Regions from separate parts of the Rouxiella sp. WC2420 genome, predicted to be linked through region 2. Evidence: predicted binding sites of a transcription regulator. Region 2 holds the regulator's gene; the other holds the start of a gene.

Region 1 (4,434 bases), 1.2 Mb from region 2:
TTACAGATCCTCGATAATAAAGAAAGCCAAGGTTAAACAGGGCATTCGGGCCACGTGCCTGATTCAGCTAAAGCTAAGGCATAAAAAAAACCCCGCAATGCGGGGTTTTTTAATTCAGAGCTATCAAAAGATAGCGCTATTACTTAAGCCTGTGGCTGAGTAACAACGTCTTTGATGCCTTTAACTTCAATTTCTACGCGACGGTTTGGTGCAAAGCCAGCGATCTGAGCTTTAGTTGCACGACCAGATTTGTAACCGAGGTTACCAGTGATCTGGTTACGTTCGCCTTCACCACGTGCAGAGATCTTGTTAGAAGGGATACCTTTAGATACCAGGTAATCCACTACTGATTGAGCACGTTGCTCAGACAGTTTCTGGTTAGATGCTTCTGAACCGACTGGGTCAGTGTAACCCAGAACTACTACTGAACCGTCTTTCGGATCCAGTGAGCTCAATTGGGTGTACAGCTGATCCAGAGCCTGACGGCCTTCTGGTTTCAGAGTTGATTTGCCGAAGGTGAACAGAACGTCAGATTTCAGAGTGAACTTGTGAGTCTGTACAACTGGAGCTGGTGCTGGTGCCGGAGCAACAACTGGAGCTGCTGCATCTTCCTGACCGAAACGGTAAGAAACACCAACAGACAGGTTAGCGTTGTCTGGACGCGCGCCAACAGTAGCAGCATCACCAATGTTGTTAACCCACTGGTATTCCAGGCGGGTAGCCCATTGTTTGGTGATTGCATATTCGAAACCAGCTGCAGCCACTGGAGAAACACCAGTGTCGTTATCGCTGATGCGAGTGCCGTTGCCAAAGTTGCCTTTAGAATCTGCACGCCAAACCATTGCACCCAGACGAGTGTAGACATCCAGATCGTCAGTCAGTGGGTAGCTCAGTTTGGTGGTCAACTGAATACCTTGAGTTTTGAATGCGCCGTTGTTTACGCTGCCCTTGTAAGCCATACGACCAAGCCAGTCATATCCCAGTTCGAAGCCCACGTATGGGTTCACTTGGTAACCTACAAACGCACCAGCACCCAGTTGGCTGTCACGAGTTGGGCCATTGCCTACGCCTTTGTATGCGTTTGACATACCATGGTCGTGATACTGGGACCAGCCCAGTTTACCACCGGTGTACCAGGTGTTATCTTGCGGTGCGGCTTGCGCTACGGTCGCGAAACCTGCCAGTGCCACTGCTAATGCGATAGCTGTCTTTTTCATTTTTACGCCTCGTTATCATCCAAATAGGCAATTGAGCTTTAAGCTTTAAGCCCTTGGTTAAATTCCTTCGTCCAAGTTATTGCTTCACTTAGGTACTTGCTACTTTATCGTAAGCATTATAAGAGCAACCTTGGCGAACTAAAGTCTACAACGTGGCGGGAAAGTTACAAGCTTGATGTGATAACGCTCAGGAAAAAAAGAGGAAAATGTACACATTTCTTAACATCATAGACAAAATGTTGACGAAACTATGGGTTTTAAAAGCTCAAAAACACCCGAATTTACTGGGCTAAAAGGCCTTTTCAGCACAAAAAACTGAAAAGGTCTCATTTTTCGTAGGATTACTCCTAATTTGAATTAATGGTATACGGAAGAGTGAATTTTTACTGCTGAGGGTTGTCCGGCGACAGAAAAGGGGTCGTTTTGAGGCTTCATGATGAAACCATACGATCCTCCGACCTCTGCCGCGATCTGCAATCTTTTGCGATCTGAGTCACTTAATTCTGGCAACCATCCCAGCACGACGCTGTAGTTCCCGGTCAATAAAGCGCGCTCCATGGCATCGACGGATGCGATCCCCTGTAATTGGCTTACCTGCACTATTTTACTGACCGGCAGACCTGATTGAGCAAGCCAGCGACGGCTAAGCTTTTGCGTTGGTGTCAGCCACAGTAGCCACCGAGACTGCTCACCGAGGTGGTGTAAAAGAGGTAAAAGCAACTGAACTAGCGCGGGTTGATCTTCACTATAGACGAACTCACTGAGTAAGCCACTGTTAGCCTTGGAATTCTGGCTCATCGGCGCAGCGCTTGCCGAAAGGGGATGCTGACTTAAATGAGGGTAATGACGGTGATGAGTTCGCATAGTATTGTTCCACTAGTGAGTAACTGTATGGATATACAGTACTGCTGCTGTGGCGAGAGATCAACCTAAATTTTCCAAGACGTCTCGCATTTTTTTAATGCAATGGGCAGTAAATGAATTTTAGATTTGGCGGCATCCCTCGCTTTGCGTATTTTGCCTTTAGCGTTTCATGTACTTATAAATTTCTCATTGATAGCTACCATGGATAAGGAAATCAATATGTTAAATGCAACTAAAGCAAGGGTGGCTCAGGCCATAAAAGTGCTTATACCACTTGGATTGATCCAATCAAGGCCACAGTTTGGTGGTTACAGTCTGTCATCGGGAGGCGCGATGTTTGCTCTTGTCGCCGAAGGGGAACTTTATTTACGTGCGACTCATGAAAACGAAGCAATGATGAAGCAGCTTGCGATGCGGCAGTTTATCTATCCCAAAAGAGGGATCGAAATCTCGCTGCGATATTTTCAGGTTGACGAAGCTCTGTGGCAACAGCCGCAGCGTCTGATTGAGCTGGCCAATGACTCAATTGCGGGGATGCACAGTGAGCAAGCGCAAAAAAAGAACAATCCTGCACGATTAAAAGATCTGCCCAACATTAGTCTGTCGATGGAGCGTCTGCTCTGGCAAGTTGGGGTGAAAAGTTTCGATGAACTGCGATCGCAAGGCGCAATCAACACCTACGTTAAGCTAACTTTAATCAATAAGAAGGCGGGGTTGAATATGTTGTTTGCGCTGGAAGGGGCGATTTTAGGGTATCATCAGACCGTATTACCTGACGCCTCCCGCCATGAACTCATCAACTGGTTCAATCTGCAAAGGCAGGAGGGCCAAGTGTAAGCATAACCAGCAGGCAAACACTTTCCCTGCTGGTTAATGCGTTAATTTTATGCGACTTTTTCGACGGTGGAGATTTTCACACCCAGCGTGGTCATTTCCGGCAGATGCTCAATCAACAATCTAAGCTGCTGTAGCACCAGCTGTTCTTTGGTATCTGCAGCCGTGGTTTTAGCCTGGATCCTTTCTGACAATTGACTGCGCAACTGATGGATATGGGCCTTTTCTGCGCCTTCGCTATGCAGTGCTCCATCAACATAGCTGGCTGCATCATCCAGCAGCTTTAGCGTTTCAGTATCCTCAAGTTTTTCACGATGAGCCCCCAGCGTGGAGATATAGCTGAGCATGGTGTGATTGAGGCAAAGCAGGCGAAATGCCGATTCCAGCGTGTCCGGATTATTGTCTTTCTCAGACGTCATATTCGACACCACCGACGCTAACTCCGCGTCGCAATTATGCGCGTCGCGCCTGGCGATACGATAATCCAGGCCATTATCTTTGCCCTGATGATATTGCACCAGAATGGCATCCAAATAACGACAGTTGGCGTAAAAGGTTTTGTTGACCACCGCGGGTAACTGCCGGAATCGCCAGTCCGGCCAAACATAGCTGACGGCCAACCAGGCAATCAGGCAGCCTAGCAGGGTGTCGATGATGCGCGGGATAGCGACCTCAAATCCTTGCCCCATGAGGTTGAACAATAGCAGCGCCAGCAGCGTAATAAACATGGTGGCCTGCGCGTATTGCACGCTGCGAAAGGTAAAGAACAGCATCCCGCAGAGTACAATCAAGATCATTTGCCCCTCAAGAGAGGGGATGAAGTAGAGGATTGGCATCCCCAGCGCCACACCGGCTAGCGTACCCACTACGCGCAGGGCCAGACGCCGACGAGTAGCGCTATAGTTTGGCTGGCAGACGAACAGGCTGGTCAGCAGGATCCAGTATCCATGATTAAGCCCGCTGAACTGAATGAACGTGTAGCCGACCAGCAGCACCAGCGACATTCTCACCGCGTGGCGAAATAGAGCCGATTTCGGTGTCAGATGACGTGAAATACGCAGCCAAATATCTTGAAATCCACTTATTCGGTCATCGGCAAACGTTTTTGGACCTGCAGGCTGGTCGTCAGAAAGCGCCTGCTCAGACTCCATGTTCAATAGATTGGCATCGATGGCGCGCAGGTTTTTAATCAGATGGCGTAACGCTTTGATCAGGCTGCTGTCATGATCAAGGGCAGACTGGCGCTCAATAGCCTCGCCAAGCCTTATAAAAGCCCTCTCAAACAATGGATTATGTTGATATTTTTGACGATATAAAATGCATTGGGACAGTTGCTGACAGGCGGTAGATTGCATGCTCATCAACCGCTGCAAGCGGAACAAAATATCGGTGTGATGAAATTGTTCGCTAAGCTTTTGATACTGCACGTGGATTGAACTGGCGCGCTCATGTATATCCTGCGCGACAAAATAGTACTGCAGCGTGCGCCGTGTTCCCTTCTGGCCGCGATCCCCTTTTA
Region 2 (4,434 bases):
AATCAGGCATGCGCAATGAGTCGATTTACAAAGGAATGAAGGTAATTCGATGAAGGTTTGCGAAATGTTTAGATATAAATGAATTAATTGGGTACATCCTTGTACCCTGCATCCTGAAAAGCGCCTTGGGTAGGAGCAGCTTTAATTCTCAGGATGCAGATTCAGAGATATCAGCACTTACCAGTGGTATTTGTTATCTGATTCCCAGGACTTAAGTTCCTTTTCAGCCTGATCTTTCTGATATCCGTATCTTTCCTGAATCTTCCCTACAAGCTGATCGCGTTTACCTTCGACCACGGTCAGGTCATCGTCGGTCAACTTACCCCATTTCTCTTTGATTTTACCTTTGAACTGCTTCCAGTTACCGTCTGCTTGGTCCTTATTCATAATAAACTCTCCTGTTAAGCTTAGGTTTTACTGCATTAGATAAATGCTTATCAACATAACTAATTGTAGTCGATGGTTTCGACCATGCAGGATATTTTAGGGGATAAAGCCATAACTAGGATTAATCTAAAGCATTTAAAACCAGCTATCGTGCTTCTAAAGGGGCCACTAGCTTCAACGCCGAATCGAGATGCACTAAGAGTTAGTTAAAGAGTTGGTTAAATCGATGAGTATCAATTGTCTTCTGGAACAAGCCGGTAATCACCAGCATCATTCCTTTTTTTATAGACCTGTTGAGCTTTTGTATAAGTTATTTTATTTAAATCTGGCCATTTATCATTATATAATTCAACCCCAAAATCCTTCCACGCGGTTTCATTATCACACCTGCCAGCCATGAAATAGACAAAATCTATGGCCTCATCCAGAGTCTCCGCATTCCGGGCACCAGGATTTTTCTTAAATTCCGCTTCGCTAATCCGAAGATCTGCTGCCTTACTCATCTTATCTATTAAGCTTTTTGCGGCTGTCGGAGTAAAATGTTTGTGTTGTTTATTGATAACTTGTTTCGTCCACTCATATATATCTGAATTTAGATTCTGCCCGCAATAAATTTGACCGTCCTCACACCCCTTCATGTAAGCTGTTAAAAAAATGTAAAAATTACTTTTCAAGCCACCTTGATTGACAAGGTTTTCAGGAGGAGTTTTGAAACCTTTAGAATTATTTGAAATTTGCCCTTTCTCTGTAAGATTTCCATCCTCTACCAGCAGTCCGTAAAATTCTTGTAATTTTACGGACGTATCAGCAAGTCTTTTATCATTCAGAGTCTTACTCCCCCCTTGCCCTGCAATAACAATATCGACAAGGCTATTTACCATAGTATTAATGTTATTTTTTTTAATAGCTTGCTTAGAAAAAGCTGGATTTTTGGATTTTTTAAATAATGATTGAAAAGGCATACAATCTTCTCCGTGAAATTTTCTATCCGTTTAGTTTAGAACTCAATACTATTTCTGAATAGGTGGAAGCCTAACCTGAATATGTTAAACAAAGCTGTAAAAGACCACGTTACGGGAATAGCTTCTCCCACTCAAAGCGTGACGATAATTTGGAGAATTCAATTGGTAATACCAGCACCCATAGCGCTTTGTCGAAGATACTTAAAAGTCATTTAAGCTAACATTCACGACGGCGGCTGAGAGAAAATCTTGCCTACCAAGTAAGCTATGAGAGGAATAAAGCGTAAAACGCAGGAGAAATAGGGAGTAGCGTGCGTGCGTGAGAGAGATATAGAGATACAGAGATACAGAGATACAGAGATACAGAGATACAGAGATACAGAGATACAGAGATTACAGGATCACTTGAGCATGACGATACTAAGAGTATCGTCATGCTAATGGCGGACAGCCTGAGACCGGAATTGTTAAGACCAGTCGCCGTTGCGGATGACGCCGACGGCTAGACCCTCAATGCTGAAATTTTGTTGGCGCAAATCGACAATAATTGGTTCGAAATCGCTATTTTCTGGCAGAAGCTGCACCGTGTTACCCTGCCTTTTGAGACGTTTAACGGTAACTTCATCGTCAATGCGCGCGACAACAACCTGACCGTTGCGAGCTTCCTGCGTTTTATGAACCGCCAGAAGATCGCCATCAAGAATGCCAATATCACGCATCGACATACCGCTGACGCGCAGCAGGAAATCGGCGTTAGGTTTGAACATTGACGGATCAACCTGGTAATGGGCTTCGATATGCTGGGTTGCCAACAGAGGTTCACCGGCGGCAACGCGGCCAACTAGCGGCAGACCTTCCTCTTCTTCCATCAGCAAGCGAATGCCGCGAGAAGCACCTGAAACTATCTCAATCACCCCTTTACGCGCCAGAGCTTTCAAATGCTCTTCTGCTGCGTTAGGTGAGCGGAACCCCAGACGAGTGGCAATCTCTGCACGGGTTGGCGGCATACCGGTGGTGGAGATATGATCGCGAATAAGGTCATAGACCTCTTGTTGTCTGGCCGTTAGTGCTTTCATTCCGCCCCCTGGTTGTTTATACAGTCTAGCTGTGAGTATATACAGGTAATGGTGGAATGAAAACCAAAGAGTGAACAAAAAGCGACATTGAAATACTTATAAATTATAACCATCGCGGCAGCAGGATTACCGCCCAGGTAAAGATTGCAAAACCGATGGCGATAAACACCGCTGCAGAACCCATATCTTTGGCGCGACCGGAAAGCTCATGGATGTCTGGACCGATGCGATCGATGGCAGCTTCAACGGCGCTGTTCAATAATTCGACAAGAATCACCAGAACCAGCGTTCCGACCATTAAAATACGCTCGACGCTACTCACATCAAGGTAAAATGACAGTAAGATAGCAGGGACCACAACGAGAGCTTCCTCTCGAAAAGCGGCTTCATTCTTCCATGCCGCTTTTAATCCTTTTAAAGAATAGCCCGCTGCCTTATATATACGGGTGAATCCAGTGACCTGATTTGGCATTATATTTTACGTCTTAAGTTTGTTTATAGGCATTTTAGCCTGATTTCGTTGTTCTATCACCACAGATCTCATACCAGCTTTCTGGTATCCTTGCGGCGACTTGCTAACAAGAGGCTTTACGTTTTTTTATGTCAGGATGGCGTAGACTTTATTATACCTTGCTGAATTTACCGCTTTCTTTGCTGGTAAGAAGCAAGGTCGTTCCTACAGATCCGGTGACGGAGTTGCGTTTAGATCCAACTCGTCCAATTCTGTACGTTTTGCCTTACAACTCTAAGGCCGATCTTCTCACTCTGCGAACCCAGTGCCTGGCGCAGAATCTTCCCGACCCGCTAATTCCCCTTGAAATCGATGGCGTGCATCTGCCAAGCCACGTTTTCGTCAGCGAAGGTCCTCGCGTATTTTCCTATTATCATCCGAAACAGGAATCAGTAAAACTGTTCCACGATTACCTGGATCTGCATCGTAATAATCCAAATCTGGATATTCAGATGCTGCCAGTTTCGGTCATGTTTGGTCGCGCTCCGGGTCGTGAAGGTCAGGAAACGCCACATTTGCGCGTGTTGAACGGCGTGCAGAAATTCTTCGCGGTGTGGTGGCTGGGGCGTGACAGCTTTGTGCGCTTTTCCAATACCGTTTCTCTGCGTGATATGTCCATCCAGCATGGCACAGACAAGACGATAGCCCACAAATTGGCTCGCGTCGCGCGCATGCATTTTTCCCGTCAGCGACTGGCTGCAGTAGGTCCACGCCTGCCCGCTCGACAAGACTTGTTTAACAAGTTGCTGGCCTCGAAAGCCATCGAAAAAGCGGTGGAAGACGAAGCGCGCAGCAAGAAAATCTCTCATGACAAGGCACAACAGAATGCCATCGACTTGATGGAAGAGATTGCCGCCGACTTCAAATATGAAGCCGTTCGCCTGTCCGATCGCGTTCTGGGCTGGACCTGGAACCGCCTGTATAAAGGCATTAATGTACACAATGCCGAGCGCGTGCGTCAGTTGGCTCAAGATGGTCAGGAAATCGTTTATGTGCCCTGCCACCGTAGCCATATGGACTACCTGCTGCTGTCTTACGTGCTTTACCATCAAGGGCTGGTTCCTCCACATATTGCTGCGGGTATCAACCTGAACTTCTGGCCAGCCGGTCCTATCTTTCGCCGTCTTGGGGCGTTCTTTATTCGCCGCACCTTTAAAGGCAATAAACTTTACTCCACGGTATTTCGCGAATATCTCGGTGAACTGTTCAGTCGCGGTTACTCGGTAGAATACTTTGTCGAAGGCGGGCGTTCGCGTACTGGCCGGTTGCTGGAACCAAAAACCGGCACTCTCGCCATGACTATTCAGGCCATGCTGCGCGGCGGTTCACGCCCTATCACTCTGGTACCGATTTATATCGGTTACGAACACGTGATGGAGGTAGGCACCTATGCCAAAGAGCTGCGCGGGGCAACGAAAGAGAAAGAAAGCTTCCTGCAGATGATCAATGGTTTGCGCAAACTTCGCAACCTGGGTCAAGGCTACGTAAACTTTGGCGA

Evidence for each region. The regulator LexA, encoded in region 2, represses DNA repair genes until DNA is damaged. The targets are predictions, from matches to a motif close to TNCTGTATGTACATACAGNA.
Region 1: a site for LexA is predicted at 2,103-2,122, ahead of sulA (SOS-induced cell division inhibitor SulA). Genes of this name have one in related genera too.

The regions. Positions count from the first base shown of each region.
Region 1 is NZ_CP165628.1:3,700,978-3,705,411, reverse strand. It holds gene matP (macrodomain Ter protein MatP) at 1-36, shown strand, start outside; gene ompA (porin OmpA) at 144-1,217, opposite strand; gene sulA (SOS-induced cell division inhibitor SulA) at 1,575-2,081, opposite strand; gene AB3G37_RS17260 (TfoX/Sxy family DNA transformation protein) at 2,301-2,918, shown strand; gene yccS (YccS family putative transporter) at 2,966-4,434, opposite strand, start outside.
Region 2 is NZ_CP165628.1:4,896,949-4,901,382, forward strand. It holds gene AB3G37_RS22570 (CsbD family protein) at 178-387, opposite strand; gene AB3G37_RS22575 (hypothetical protein) at 621-1,349, opposite strand; gene lexA (transcriptional repressor LexA) at 1,817-2,425, opposite strand; gene AB3G37_RS22585 (diacylglycerol kinase) at 2,529-2,897, opposite strand; gene plsB (glycerol-3-phosphate 1-O-acyltransferase PlsB) at 3,026-4,434, shown strand, end outside.